2 regions of the Streptomyces noursei ATCC 11455 genome follow, and region 1 is predicted to be linked to the other one. Evidence: riboswitches for the same ligand, from Rfam matches in the RefSeq annotation. Region 1 holds a riboswitch; the other holds the start of a gene.
What was found. A riboswitch is a leader RNA that binds a small molecule or an ion and turns the genes downstream of it on or off. The one in region 1 is predicted to bind cobalamin.

Region 2: linked by a shared signal. The riboswitch ahead of metE (5-methyltetrahydropteroyltriglutamate--homocysteine S-methyltransferase) and the one ahead of SNOUR_RS14625 (ribonucleoside-diphosphate reductase subunit alpha) in region 1 are both predicted to bind cobalamin.

The regions. Positions count from the first base shown of each region.
Region 1 is NZ_CP011533.1:3,528,027-3,535,269, forward strand. It holds gene SNOUR_RS14600 (extracellular solute-binding protein) at 1-520, opposite strand, end outside; gene SNOUR_RS14605 (GntR family transcriptional regulator) at 762-1,523, shown strand; gene SNOUR_RS14610 (DUF3311 domain-containing protein) at 1,749-2,009, shown strand; gene mctP (monocarboxylate uptake permease MctP) at 2,006-3,670, shown strand; gene SNOUR_RS14620 (GNAT family N-acetyltransferase) at 3,977-4,480, shown strand; cobalamin riboswitch at 4,650-4,802, shown strand; gene SNOUR_RS14625 (ribonucleoside-diphosphate reductase subunit alpha) at 4,967-7,243, shown strand, end outside.
Region 2 is NZ_CP011533.1:8,325,271-8,332,513, reverse strand. It holds gene SNOUR_RS35570 (alpha/beta hydrolase family protein) at 1-570, shown strand, start outside; gene SNOUR_RS35565 (SDR family oxidoreductase) at 634-1,431, opposite strand; gene SNOUR_RS35560 (GNAT family N-acetyltransferase) at 1,622-2,086, shown strand; gene metE (5-methyltetrahydropteroyltriglutamate--homocysteine S-methyltransferase) at 2,159-4,477, opposite strand; cobalamin riboswitch at 4,644-4,870, opposite strand; gene SNOUR_RS35550 (Lsr2 family protein) at 5,411-5,818, shown strand; gene thiI (tRNA uracil 4-sulfurtransferase ThiI) at 5,877-7,211, opposite strand.

The DNA of each region.
Region 1 (7,243 bases):
GGAAGAGCTCGGCGCGGGTGGTGGGGAGCTTGGTGATCCCGGCCTGGGCCCAGATCTTCTTGTTGTACATCACCACGCGGTTGCCGGCGAACCACGGCAGGGCGTACTGCTTCCCGTCCACCATCGCGGCCTTGTTGAAGGCGTCGTTCCAGTCGGCGCCGATCTCCTTCTTCAGATCGCCGAGGTCGACCAGGGCGCCGGCCTTGGCGTAGGCGGCGGTCTGGGTGTTGCCGATCTCGACGACGTCCGGCGGGGTGTCCTCGGAAAGCGCGGTGCTCAGTTTCTGCTGAATTCCGTTCCACTGCTGGACCTTGAATTCCACAGTGGCGCCGGTCTTCTTCTTGAATTGCTCGGACACCTGCTTGGTCCATTGGTCCGGATTGGAGCCGGACATCACCCATACGGTCAGCTTCTGTCCCTTGAAGCCGTCGGCACCCGCATTTCCGCCGCTCGACCCACAGGCAGCGACACTCACCAGCATTCCCGCGACCGCGGTCGCCGCTATGAGCCCACGCTTCATCGCGCTCTCCCCCTCAAGGACGGGTTTGGCTTTAATGGTTTAGACCAGTTCCCGCAGCTTGGCCTAGACCTTTAGGGGTGTCAAGGGTGTATAAGAGTCGCTGTCAGGTCCGTTACCGGACCGACATCTGACGGGGCGGGACCCGCGTGGCCCCCCGGACACCCCGTCCGTGCCACGATGTGAGCCGCTACGTACGGAGGAGCCGGTGACGGCAGCACGACAGGCATCGGAGAGGCGGGTCATGGACACCGAGGCGGGCAGCGCCGAGAGCGGCGGCAGCGCCACACGCACCGCCCGGGTGCCCAAGTACTACCGCCTCAAGCGGCATTTGCTGGAGATCACCGAGACCCTGCCGCCGGGCACCCCGGTGCCGCCCGAGCGCACCCTCGCCGCGGAGTTCGACACCTCCCGCACCACCGTCCGCCAGGCCCTCCAGGAGCTGGTCGTCGAGGGCCGTCTGGAGCGCATCCAGGGCAAGGGCACCTTCGTCGCCAAGCCCAAGGTCTCCCAGGCGCTGCAACTGACCTCCTACACGGAGGACATGCGGGCCCAGGGCCTGGAGCCGACCTCCCAGCTGCTGGACATCGGCTACGTCACCGCCGACGACCGGCTGGCCGGGCTGCTGGACATCGTCCCCGGCGGCAGGGTGCTGCGCATCGAGCGGCTGCGGCTGGCCAGCGGCGAGCCGATGGCCATCGAGACCACCCACCTGTCGGCCAAGCGGTTCCCGGCGCTCCGCCGCAACCTCGTCAAGTACACGTCGCTCTACACCGCGCTGGCCGAGGTCTACGACGTCCGGCTGGCGGAGGCCGAGGAGACCATCGAGACCTCGCTGGCCACCCCGCGCGAGGCCGGGCTGCTGGGCACCGACGTCGGCCTGCCGATGCTGATGCTCTCCCGGCACTCCCTGGACGCCCACGGGCAGCCGGTGGAGTGGGTGCGCTCGGTCTACCGCGGCGACCGCTACAAGTTCGTCGCCCGCCTCCAGCGCCCGACGGACTGAACCCGTCCGCGCATGCCGCACCGGGCCGGGCCGTACGGGCCCCGACCGCACCGCCGCCCGTCCACCGCGTCACGCCACGAGGGCCGTCCCGGCGCCTGCTCCGCCCAACTCCCCCGCGATAACCGCCGCATACCGATATGCGGACAGCTAGTGACGCGTGCCACGTCCCTGGCTTAGATTTCCAGCCGATCACACAGGAGTTCACCAGGGACGGGAGCCACGGTCATGGCCGAGAAAGCCGCACCACCGGACCGCAGACCGGTCGTCACCCCCACGCGTGTGGTGGCCGGACTGTGCCTGCTCGCCCCGTTCGTCGCGATGTTGTGGGTGAGTTCGTACGCCAGGATCGAGCCGACGCTGATCGGGATCCCGTTCTTCTACTGGTACCAGATGGCGTGGGTGCTGATCTCGACGGCGCTGACCGCCGTGGCCTACAAGCTGGTTCAGCGTGAGCAGCGCGCCCGTAAGGGTGGTGCGGACCGATGACGACCCCTGTCACGACGCTCGCCGCCGCCTCCCATGGCGTCAACGGCGTGGCGCTCGCCGTCTTCGTCTTCTTCTTCCTCGCCGTCACGGTCATGGGCTTCCTGGCCGCGCGCTGGCGCAGGGCCGAGCAGTCCGCCAGCCTCGACGAATGGGGCCTGGGCGGGCGGAGCTTCGGCACCTGGATCACCTGGTTCCTGCTGGGCGGCGACCTGTACACCGCGTACACGTTCGTGGCCGTGCCGGCGGCGATCTACACGGCCGGCGCCGCCGGCTTCTTCGCCGTCCCGTACACCATCCTGGTCTACCCGCTGATCTTCACCTTCCTGCCCCGGCTCTGGTCGGTCTCGCACCGGCACGGGTACGTCACCACCTCCGACTTCGTCCGCGGCCGCTTCGGCTCCAAGGGCCTGTCGCTGGCGGTGGCGCTCACCGGCCTGCTCGCCACGATGCCCTACATCGCGCTCCAACTCGTCGGCATCCAGGCCGTGCTGGACGTGATGGGGGTCGGCGGCGGCGAGCACGCCAACTGGTTCGTCAAGGACCTGCCGCTGCTGATCGCGTTCGCCGTGCTGGCCGCGTACACCTACTCCTCGGGCCTGCGGGCGCCCGCGCTGATCGCGTTCGTCAAGGACGGGCTGATCTACCTCGTCATCGTGGTGGCGATCATCTACATCCCGATCAAGCTGGGCGGCTTCGGCGAGATCTTCCACTCGGCCAAGGAAACGCTCGCCGTGCACGGGCCGACCGGCAAACCGCGCGGTGAACTGGCCAGCGGCCCCAACGCGCAGTGGGCGTACGCGACGCTCGCGCTCGGCTCGGCGCTGGCGCTGTTCATGTACCCGCACTCGATCACCGCGACGCTCTCCTCGCGCAGCCGCAACGTCATCCGCCGCAACACCACGATCCTGCCGCTCTACTCCCTGATGCTGGGCCTCCTCGCGCTGCTCGGCTTCATGGCGATCAAGGCCGGCACGGACACCCGGGGCAATGCGCAGTTGGCGATCCCGCAGCTCTTCGCGGACATGTTCCCCAGCTGGTTCGCCGGGGTGGCGTTCGCCGCGATCGGCATCGGCGCGCTGGTGCCCGCGGCGATCATGTCGATCGCCGCCGCCAACCTCTTCACCCGGAACGTCTACAAGGACTTCCTCAAGCCCACCGCCACGCCCGAGCAGGAGCACAAGGTCGCCAAGCTGGTCTCCCTGCTGGTCAAGGTCGGAGCGCTGGTCTTCGTCCTCACCATGGACAAGACCGTCGCGATCAACTTCCAGCTGCTGGGCGGCATCTGGATCCTGCAGACCATGCCGGCGCTGGTCGGCGGCCTCTTCACCCGGTGGTTCCACCGCTGGGCGCTGCTGGCCGGCTGGGCGATCGGCATGGTCTACGGCACCCTCGCCGCGTACGGGGTGGCCAGCCCGACCCAGAAGCACTTCGGCGGCTCCAGCGCGGAGATCCCCGGGATCGGCGAGATCGGCTACATCGGCCTCACCGCGTTCGTGCTGAACGTGGTGGTGACGGTCGTCCTGACGGTCGTCCTCAAGGCCCTCAAGGCCCCTGAGGGCACCGACGAGACCTCCCCCGACGACTACACCGCCGACCTCGGCGACAAGGGCGTCGTCGCCGACCTGCCGCCGGCGACGACGGGTGCGCCGGCGGGGCACTGAGGCGCGCCGACACCTACGGTCGAGGGCCGCCGCGCTCCCCCAGGGGCGCGGCGGCCCTCCGCCGTGCAGGGGACGCACGCGGCCGAGGGGGCAGTCCGTCAGCCGCCGGGTGTCGAACGCCCTGCCCACCGGTGACGGGAGGGAGAGCGGATCGCCGGGCGGGGTCATGGAACCTTCTCCTTCCGGAGAGCTGCGGAGTGGCGGAGCGGAGACCTCTGACACCGACCATAACGACGGCCACTGACAGTGACGACCGCACTCAACGACCCGGCCGCACACGCCCGTTGGCTCGGTCACACTGGCCCCATGGACATCACGATCAGACCCGTACGCCAGGCGGAGTTCGAGACGGTCGGGGAGCTCGTGGCGGAGGTGTATCTGGCCGAGGGGTTGCTGCACGGCGGGGCGCACGATCCGTACGCGGCGGAGCTGCGGAAGGTGGCGCACCGCGCGGAGCACGCCGAGGTGCTGGTGGCCGCGGACGGGGTGGACGGGGCGGTGCTGGGCGCGGTGACGTTCGCGGCGCACGGCAGCCCGTACGCGGAGTTGGCCGGGCCCGGGGAGGGCGAGTTCCGGATGCTGGCGGTGCGGCCCGAGGGGCGCGGGCGCGGCATCGGGGAGGCCCTGGTGCGGGCCTGTCTGACGCGGGCGCGGGCGCTGGGGCTGCGCGGGATGGTGCTGTCGAGCCAGCAGCACCTGCTGCCGGCGCACCGGCTCTACCGGCGGCTGGGGTTCGCGCGGGCGGCCGAGCGGGACTGGGCCCCGGTGCCCGGTCTCACGCTGTGGGCGTTCGCCCGCGAGCTGACCTGAGCGGCGTTCCGGCGGGCTCCGAGCCGCCTTCGGGCGGGCCGCCGGCGGGATTTCGGCGGGGTTCCGAGGCGTTTCGGAGGGGATCCGGGCGAGTCGGCGCTTCGTACACCTGGGGGAATGGTATGAGGCGGCGACACAAGATGTGGGGGTGCGTGCGGGGAGCGACACAAGATGTATGCTCGTCCTCGCTGTCGCCGCAGGGGAATCCGGTGCGAATCCGGAACTGTCCCGCAACGGTGTGCGAGCGCGGACCACGGCCCTTTCCCCAAGGGCCGGTCGAGCGCTCCCGAGTCCGAGGACCTGCCGACGGTACGCCCGCACCGCCATCGGTGCGGCGTCGATACGTCCGGGCCCCGAGGGATGGGCAGATGGACGCCGCGCGGCCGACCCGCGCACCCCCGGTTCGCCGCGGGGTGCCCCCTGCCCGCACGGCTCCCGTCATGCCGCCACCCCTCCCGGCCCCCGCCGAGTGAGGGAGAGCATCAGGTGACCATCGCGCCAACGGAGCCAGCGTCAGACGCCGAGGTCGTGCAGCCCGTGGTGGCCGCGCCTCCCGCGCACGCGGACGGGCCGGGCACCGCCCTGCTGCGGACGCTGACCGAGCTGACCGCGGACCTGACCGCGACCGACCCCGGCAAGGTGGCCGCCGCCGCGCTGCGCGGCCGGCACCCCGGGTCCGACGAGGCCGAGTTGCGGGCGCTGGCCACCGAGGCCGCGGCCGGGCTGATCGCCGACGAGCCGCAGTACTCCAAGCTCGCCGCGCGGCTGCTCACCCTCGCCGTCGCCGAGGAGGCCGCCGGTCAGGGCGCCACCTCCTTCTCGGCGTCGATCGCGGTCGGCCACCAGGAGGGGCTGATCGCGGACGTCACCGCCGCGTTCGTCGACACCCACGCCGAGCGGCTGGACGCGCTGGTCGACAGGGCACTGGAGGCCGGCGCCGACGACCGGTTCGGGTACTTCGGGCTGCGCACCCTGCACTCGCGCTATCTGCTGCGGCACCCCACCACCCGCAAGGTGATCGAGACGCCCCAGCACTTCCTGCTGCGGGTGGCCTGCGGGCTCGCCGAGGACGACTCGGCGCGGGCGCTCGCGGACGTCGCCGAGCTGTACCGGATGACCAGCACGCTCTCCTACCTACCGTCCTCCCCCACGCTCTTCAACTCCGGCACCCGCCACCCGCAGATGTCCTCCTGCTATCTGCTGGACTCCCCGCTGGACGAGCTGGACTCCATCTACGACCGCTACCACCAGGTGGCCCGGCTCTCGAAGCACGCCGGCGGGATCGGCCTGTCGTACTCCCGGATCCGCGCCCGCGGTTCGCTGATCCGCGGCACCAACGGGCACTCCAACGGCATCGTGCCGTTCCTGCGCACCCTGGACGCGTCGGTGGCCGCGGTCAACCAGGGCGGCCGCCGCAAGGGCGCGGCCTGCGTCTACCTGGAGAGCTGGCACGCCGACATCGAGGAATTCCTGGAGCTGCGGGACAACACCGGCGAGGAGGCCCGCCGGACCCACAACCTCAACATCGCGCACTGGATCCCGGACGAGTTCATGCGCCGGGTGGAGGCGGACGCGGACTGGTCGCTGTTCTCCCCCTCGGACGTGCCCGAGCTCGTCGACCTGTGGGGCGAGGAGTTCGACACCGCCTACCGGGCGGCGGAGGCCGCGGGCAAGGCCCTCAAGCAGGTGCCGGCCAGGGTGCTGTACTCCCGGATGATGCGCACCCTGGCGCAGACCGGCAACGGCTGGATGACGTTCAAGGACGCCGCCAACCGCACCGCCAACCAGACCGCCGAGCCCGGCCGGGTCGTGCACTCCTCCAACCTGTGCACCGAGATCCTGGAGGTCACCGACGACGGCGAGACCGCGGTCTGCAACCTGGGGTCGGTCAACCTCGCGGCCCACCTGGGCGCCGAGGGCGAGATGGACTGGGAGCGGCTGGACGCCACCGTCCGCACCGCCGTGACCTTCCTCGACCGGGTCGTGGACATCAACTTCTACCCGACCGAGCAGGCCGCCGCCTCCAACTCCCGCTGGCGGCCGGTCGGTCTGGGCCTGATGGGCCTGCAGGACGTCTTCTTCCGGCTGCGGCTGCCGTTCGACTCGGCCGAGGCCCGGGAGCTGTCCACCCGCATCTCCGAGCGGATCATGCTGGCCGCCTACGAGGCGTCCGCCGACCTCGCCGAGCGGCACGGCCCGCACGCGGCCTGGTCCGCGACCCGTACGGCGCGCGGCGTGCTGCACCCGGACCACTACCCGAACGCAGAGCCGCGCTGGGCGGACCGCTGGACGGCGCTGCGCACCCGGATCGCCGCGACCGGGATGCGCAACTCGCTGCTGCTGGCCATCGCGCCGACCGCCACCATCGCCTCCATCGCCGGCGTCTACGAGTGCATCGAGCCGCAGGTCTCCAACCTCTTCAAGCGCGAGACGCTGTCCGGTGAGTTCCTCCAGGTCAACACGTACCTGATCGAGGAGCTCAAGGAGTTGGGCCTGTGGGACGCGCGGACCCGGGACGCGCTGCGGGAGGCCAACGGCTCCGTCCAGGAGCTGGCCTGGATCCCCGAGGACGTCCGGTACCGCTACCGCACGGCCTGGGAGATCCCCCAGCGCGCCCTGATCGACATGGCCGCGGACCGCACGCCGTACCTGGACCAGAGCCAGTCGCTCAACCTCTTCATGGCGTCGCCGACCATCGGCAAGCTCAGCTCGATGTACGCCTACGCCTGGAAGCGCGGCATCAAGACCACGTACTACCTGCGC
Region 2 (7,243 bases), 4.8 Mb from region 1:
TTCGACCGCATCGGCGGCCCCCTGTTCCACGGCAAGCCACTGGGAGAGCTGCCGCCCGGCTACGCCCGGACCATGACCTCCTGGATCCGGGCCGTCGCGGCCGGCCACCCGCCCGAGTCCCGCACCGCCCCCGCACCGCCCCAGGCCATGTCCAGCACTCCCGTCCCGGGCCGCACCTGGTGGGCATGGCTCCTCCCCGCCCTGCTGTGCGTCGGCTTCGCCGCCTACCCCCTGAGCGCCGTCCTGCGCCGGGGCCCGGCCGTACGCCCCGGGCGCTGGCTGTCCGGACTGGGCCTGCTCACCGTCGTGGGCGCGACGCTGTGCCCGCTCGCGGTGTACGTGGCGGGCGACGGGGCCGCGGCACCCGTCCTGTGGGGGCGCCCGCTGGCCTGGCTGGCCGTGCGGACGCTCGCCATCGCCGTGCTCGTGTCGGCGGGTGTCACGGTCGCCGCCGTCCTGCGCAGGCACCGCACCCGGGGCAGGGCGGCCCTGCTCCGACTCGCGCCGGCCGCCCTCGCCACCATCGGCTTCGTGCCGTGGGCCGTGTGGTGGGGGGTGTTGCGGCCCTAGGGTCCGTCCGATGGGTCATGGCCGGGTCCGCGGTGTCCGGCGCGGACCCGGCCTCGTCCGTCGTCACAGCCTGGCGCCGCCGGTGGCGTCGATCACCTTCCCGGTGACCCAGCGCGCGTCGTGCGAGGCGAGGAACGCGACGATGTCGGCCACGTCGTCCGGCTGGCCGACCCGGCCCAACGCGGCCCGCGATGCGGCGTCCGCCTCCGCGGCCGGATTGCCGCGCAGCCACTCGGCGTTGACGTCGGTGTCGATGATCCCGGGCGCGACCGCGTTGGCGGTGATGCCTCGGGGACCCAGTTCCTTGGCCAGGTTGAGGGTGAAGTTGTCCAGGGCGCCCTTGGTGGCGCCGTAGGCGATGGCCTCGGGCATGGCCAGCCGGCCAGCGCCGCTGGAGACGTTGATGATCCGGCCGCCGTCGCGCAGCCGCTTCAGCCCTTCCCGTACGACGAAGAACGGGGCACGGACGTTGACCGCGAAGACCTTGTCGAAGTCCTCCTCGGTCAGCGCGGGGAGGGCCGCCAGCATCCCGATGCCCGCGTTGTTGACGATGATGTCGACCGCGGGCCGCGCCTGGGTCCCGGGAGCGTGTTCCGTGATCCGTTCGTCGAAGGCCGACCAGAGGTCGGCGGCGTCGCCGTGGTGGCCCAACGGGGCGTGCAGCGCGACCGCCCGGCCACCGTCCTCGCGGATGCGCGCTACCACGTCGTCCGCCGCAGCCGCGTCGCGGGCGTAGGCCACGGCGACCACGGCCCCGTCGCGGCCGAGGCGTTCGGCGATGGCCCGCCCGATGCCCCGGCTGCCTCCGGTGACCAGGGCGATCTTGCCGTCGAGCGGGCGGTGGTGGCGGTGCTGCGTCATGGCGGATGGCTCCCTCTCACGTTGCGGGCGCTGCTGCGCGCGCTGGTGATCGGGACGTTAAAGCCTCACACGGATGTGAGAGTCAAACCGTCGCGCGCCTGACGGCGGAGTGCGCGGGCAGGAGGTGACCGGCGGGGCCTGGGCGGTATTTCGCTCGATCGCGCCGTGGCGGACCCGGTAGGTTCCCGCCGTGAGTGATGACGAGGAAACGGAGATCCGCCTCGCGGCGACGGCGGACGCGGCGGCGATCGCCCACATCCACATGGCCTCCCGCGCGGCGGCGATGCCGTACCTGCCGGCGCAGAAACGGGGTCACGAGCAGGTGACCCGATGGTTCGAGCAGGTCGTCCTCACGACGTGCCGGGTGTGGGTGGCGGTGCGGGGGACGGAGATCCTCGGCTACGCCGCCCTCGAAGGCGACATGCTCGAACACCTCTATCTGCGGCCCGAGTTGCGCCGCCGAGGCATCGGCACCCTGCTGCTCGACGAGGTCAGACGGCACAGTCCGGACGGGCTGTCACTGCACGTCTTCCAGCAGAACACCCAGGCCCGCGCGTTCTACGCACGCCATGGCTTCCATGTGCTCGACACCAGCGACGGCGACCGCAACATGGAGAACCTGCCCGACATGACCCTGCGCTGGCCCGGGCGGTGACCAGGTGCCGAGGGTGGGGAGGGGGTCGGGGAGGGGCGCACGACTCCCCTCCCCGACCAAGCGGTCCCGGTGTCAGGAGGTCGGCAGCTCCGCACGGACCGTGCGGGCCGCGGCCACCAGGCTCTCCAGGGAGGCCCGCACCTCGGGCCAGTCACGGGTCTTGAGCCCGCAGTCGGGGTTGACCCACAGGCGTTCGGCGGGGATGGCCCGCAGGCCGGTGCGCAGCAGGTCCGCCGCCTCCGCCGGGCTCGGCACGCGCGGGGAGTGGATGTCGTACACGCCGGGTCCGGCCTCGCGCGGGTAGCCGTGGGCGGCCAGCTCCCGGGCGACCTGCATATGGGACCGGGTGGCCTCCAGGCTGATCACGTCCGCGTCGAGGTCGTCGATGGCCTGCACGATGTCGCCGAACTCGGCGTAGCACATGTGGGTGTGGATCTGGGTGTCCGGGCGCACCCCGCTGGTGGACAGGCGGAAGGCATCGGTGGCCCACGCCAGGTACGCGGGGCGGTCGGCGGCGCGCAGCGGCAGCGTCTCGCGGAGCGCCGGCTCGTCCACCTGGATCACCGATGTGCCGGCCGCCTCCAGGTCGGCGACCTCGTCGCGCAGTGCCAGGGCGACCTGGCGCGCGGTCCGCGCCAGTGGCTGGTCGTCGCGGACGAAGGACCAGGCGAGCATGGTGACGGGACCGGTGAGCATGCCCTTGACGGGGCGTTCGGTCAGTGACTGGGCATAGGTCGTCCAACGGACCGTCATGGGCTCGGGACGGGAGATGTCACCGGCCAGCACCGGCGGGCGGACGTAGCGGGTGCCGTAGGACTGCACCCAGCCGTGCCGGGTGGCGAGATAGCCGGTGAGCTGCTCGGCGAAGTACTGGACCATGTCGTTGCGTTCGGGCTCGCCGTGCACCAGGACGTCCAGCCCGGCCTTCTCCTGGAAGGAGACGACCTCCTGGATCTCGGCCCTGATCCGCTCCTCGTAACCGGCGGTGTCGATCCGGCCGGCCCGCAGGTCCGCGCGGGCGGCGCGCAGTTCGTCGGTCTGGGGGAAGGATCCGATGGTGGTGGTCGGCAGCAGCGGCAGGCCGAGGTGGGTGCGCTGGGCGACGGTCCGCTGGCCATATGCCTGGGAGCGCCGGACGTCGGCCTCGGTGACGGCCGCGACGCGGGCCCGCACGGCCGGGTCGTGGGTGAGGACCGAATTGGCTCGGGAGGCCAGGTCGGCGCGGTTCGCGGCGAGTTCGGCGGCGATGGTGTCGGTGCCCTGCGACAGGCCGCGGGCCAGGGTCACCAGCTCCGTGGTCTTCTGCCTGGCGAAGGCCAGCCAACGGGCGATCTGCGGGTCGATGTCCCGCTCCAGGGCGGCGTCCAGCGGCACGTGCAGCAGGGAGCAGGACGCCGCCACATCGACCCGGTCGGCGAGGCCGAGCAGGGTGCCGAGGGTGGCCAGCGACTTCTCCAGATCGTTGATCCAGATGTTGCGGCCGTTGACCACGCCCGCCACCAGGCGCTTGCCCGGCAGTCCGCCGACGGCCGCCAGCGCGTCGAGGTTGGCCGCGGCCGCGTCGGTGAAGTCGAGCGCCAGTCCGTCCACCGGAGCCTTGGCCAGTACGGGCAGGGCATCGCCGAGCCGGTCGAAGTACGACGCGACCAGCAGTTTCGGGCGGTCGGTACGGGTGCCCAGTTCGCGGTAGGCCCGTGCGGCGGCGTTCAGGTCGGCCGGGGTGCGGTCCTGCACCAGGGCGGGCTCGTCGAGCTGCACCCACTCCGCGCCCGCCGCCCGCAGGTCGGCGAGGACCTGCGCGTAGACCGGCAGCAGCCGGTCGAGGAGGGTCAGCGGCTCGAAGTCGGCGGCCACGCCTGGGGCGGGCTTCGACAGCAGGAGGTAGGTGACCGGGCCGACCAGCACCGGCCGGGCCGTCAGCCCGAGCGCGAGGGCCTCCTCGAACTCGGCCACCTGCTTTGCGGAGTCGGCGGCGAAGACGGTGTCGGGGCCCAACTCCGGCACGAGATAGTGGTAGTTGGTGTCGAACCACTTGGTCATCTCCAGCGGCGCGACGTCCTGCGTGCCGCGCGCCATCGCGAAGTAGCCGTCGAGGGCGTCGGCCGCGACGGCGGCGCGGTGGCGGTCCGGGACGGCACCGACCATGACGCTGGTGTCCAGCACATGGTCGTAGTACGAGAAGTCACCGGTGGGCACCTCGTGGATGCCGGCGTCGGCCAGTCGCCGCCAGTGGGCACGGCGCAGGGTGCGGGCGGTCTCCGTCAGGGCGTCGGCGGTGACCTTGCCCTTCCAATAGCCCTCGACGGCCTTCTTCAGTTCCCGGTGCCGGCCCTGGCGGGGGTAGCCGTACACGGTGGCCCGTGCTGCCGCGGCTGCGGGCTTCGCTGTCACGGAACTCTCCTTCGCGAAATGGTCTCCTGAAACGTCCCGGCGAGGGAACGAGGAGCGCGAAGGGATGACGAACCGGGCGGATCCACGGTGCGCTCGCGACGCACGTGTCCGCCTGGTATGTACGCCGACCCGCCCTCGAGGTCACCGGGATGTCCGTGTACGCAGGGGCGCACACGGGCAACGGGCAGGTCTTCGGACTCGCGGGCGCGCCTGCCGGAGTCTTCCGGCGGGCACCTACTGGCCGTCGCTTCCCGGATCCGCGGCCCGGATCCAGTGCGTATGACGGCGGTCGTTCCCACTCACCGCTGCGGGGCAGTCCCGGATTCCCACCGGGTTCCCTCTTGCGACGCTCCCGTCTGGCGGACGGGGCGAACCTGTTGCCCGGCCAGCGTAGAACGCCGTCCCCCTGACGGTCACCCATGTTCAGATGCCGGACTATGAGATGAGACACAGGTGGCGCAGGGTTCGGCCGCGGCGGGGCGCGGCGCGACCCCCGGAGCACCGGTCCGCACGCGTCGCCGCGCGCCCGCCCTCGCCGGCGCCCCTTTCCCCTCCCCGCGTCCTCCGGTCCCGAAGTACTTCGATATCGATGGGGACGGCACCGCCGTGGACGCGGGGCAGGAATCCAGGAATTCCAAGGAAGCGGCAGCAGGGGCGAAAGGCACGCCCCACAGCGTGCCAATTCGGCACGGAAAGGGGCTGGTCACAGAGGAGATGGGTGGTTTTGCAGAGCAGTTCACCGACGGGCGCGGGCGGCGACTCGCGGGGAGTGGAAGTTTCCGGAGAATGCCTGGGATGTCGGCGATGACCAGCTGACTTGCCCATCCGTTCGCGAGCGGAGACCGGCATGATCTAGCCCCCGTCGCCGATTGGCTTCAACTCACCTATTTCCACTAAAGTTTGGGGTGCACCGCACAGGAAAGGGGCGCAAAAATGGCCGTCAAGGAAACCATCCAGGTTGATGAGTCGCAGAAGGATGAGCCGGGTGTTCAGGAGGTAATCACTCCTGTTCCGGTCGGCAACCAGATTGTCAAGAAGGCGACTTACTGGCAGTCGATTCTCCAGGACGACCTCAATCCCGAGGTGACGGACGGCGTCACGCCGATCCGGTTCGCCGTCCCCGAGATGGTCGACGAGGAATACGAGACCGAGGAGTCGAACGAGGACGGCACCAAGAAGATCGCGATCCGTCAGGTTCTCGATCTCAAGTGGTACGAGGCCGACCTCGGCGCCGAGAACGTGGCCAAGCTCCAGGAAGCGGTCAAGCCCTTCGTGGCCGTCGCCCGCGCCTCCGAGGCTCCCACGTCGAAGCCGGCACGCAAGAAGCGCGCGGCCAAGTAAGGAAGCAACGCCCCCTCCGACGAGGGGGCGTTCACGTCCGTACGACCGGGCGCGATCACTACGGCGCCTGCGCGGCCCCTGCCGGCGCACCGCACACGGGCGGGCCGGTCCGGGCCGGGGCGGGGTCCTCGTCCGGGCTGCCCGCTTCGGTGGCCGTCTCCTCGTCGGTCTCCCCCGGGTGCATGATCTGGACGTCCCGCAGCAGCCCGTCCACCAGGTCGTCCAGGTCGAGGCGCTTCTCCACCGACCGCAGGTCGGCCAGGCCGGCCCGGAGGGTGACCCGGGGCGGTGCGAGGAGCTTGCAGCAGTCCTCGTCGGGCAGTACGGAGATCTGTTCGGTGCCGATGGACCGGGCTTCGTCGATGATCTCCTGCTTCTCCCAGCCGATCAGCGGGCGCAGCACCGGCAGGGTGGCGGCCTCGTCGACGGCGGCCAGGTTCGCCAGGGTCTGACTGGCCACCTGCCCCAGGCTGTCGCCGGTCACCAGGGCCTCCGCCGCGATCCGGCCCGCCAGCGCGGAGGCCACGCGGACCATGAGCCGTCGTTGTGCGACGACTTGGAGCCTGCCGGCCCCCGCGATCGCCAACTGCTTCTGTGCCTGGCCGAGCGCGATGACATGCAGCCGTCCGGCGGGCTGACAGCGGTTGAGTTCCCTGGCCAGGGCGTACGCCTTGTACATGGAGGCGGCGTTCGTGTAGGGAGCGCCGGTGAAGTGGACGAAATCGCAGCGCAGTCCACGGCGCATGGCCCGATAGGCCGCCACCGGTGAGTCGTACCCACCGGACAGCAGCACCAGCGCGCGTCCGCTGGAGCCGACGGGCAGTCCGCCCGGCCCCTGATGGCGGACCCAGGAGACATAGCTTTCCTTGTGGTCGATCTCGATGGAGATCCGCACGTCGGGGTGGGAGAGGTTCACCGGCACCGGCCCGAGGGCTTCCCGGACCCGGGCCCCGAGGAAGCGCTCGAACTGCGACGAGGTCATCTCGAAGTTCTTGTTCCGGCGCTTGACCCGCACGGCGAAGGTGACGCCGGGCCGCTCGGCGCGGACGCCGGCCAGCGCGTCCACGGCTGCCTCGGTGATGTCCGTCACGGAGGTGGGCACGCGCACGGCGGGCTCCACCGAGTTGAACCCGATCACCCGGCGGGCGCGGTCGACCAGGACGTCCTGGGGGACGTCGCCGCCGAGCACGGTGACGTGCTGACCGGACTTGATCCAGGTGGAGCCGCCGATTCCGCGCAGGGAGCGGCGGAGGTTGTCGTGCAGCCGCTCGGTGAACCGGTGCCGGTTGCGGCCCTTGAGGACGATCTCGCCGTGCTTGAGCAGGACGCAGTGCCCGCTCGGGCGTGGCCCTGCGGGGGACGGGATGGCGGGAATGCTCGGTTCGCCGGGCACGAAACTCTCCTTCGCGAGTCGTCGTGAGGACC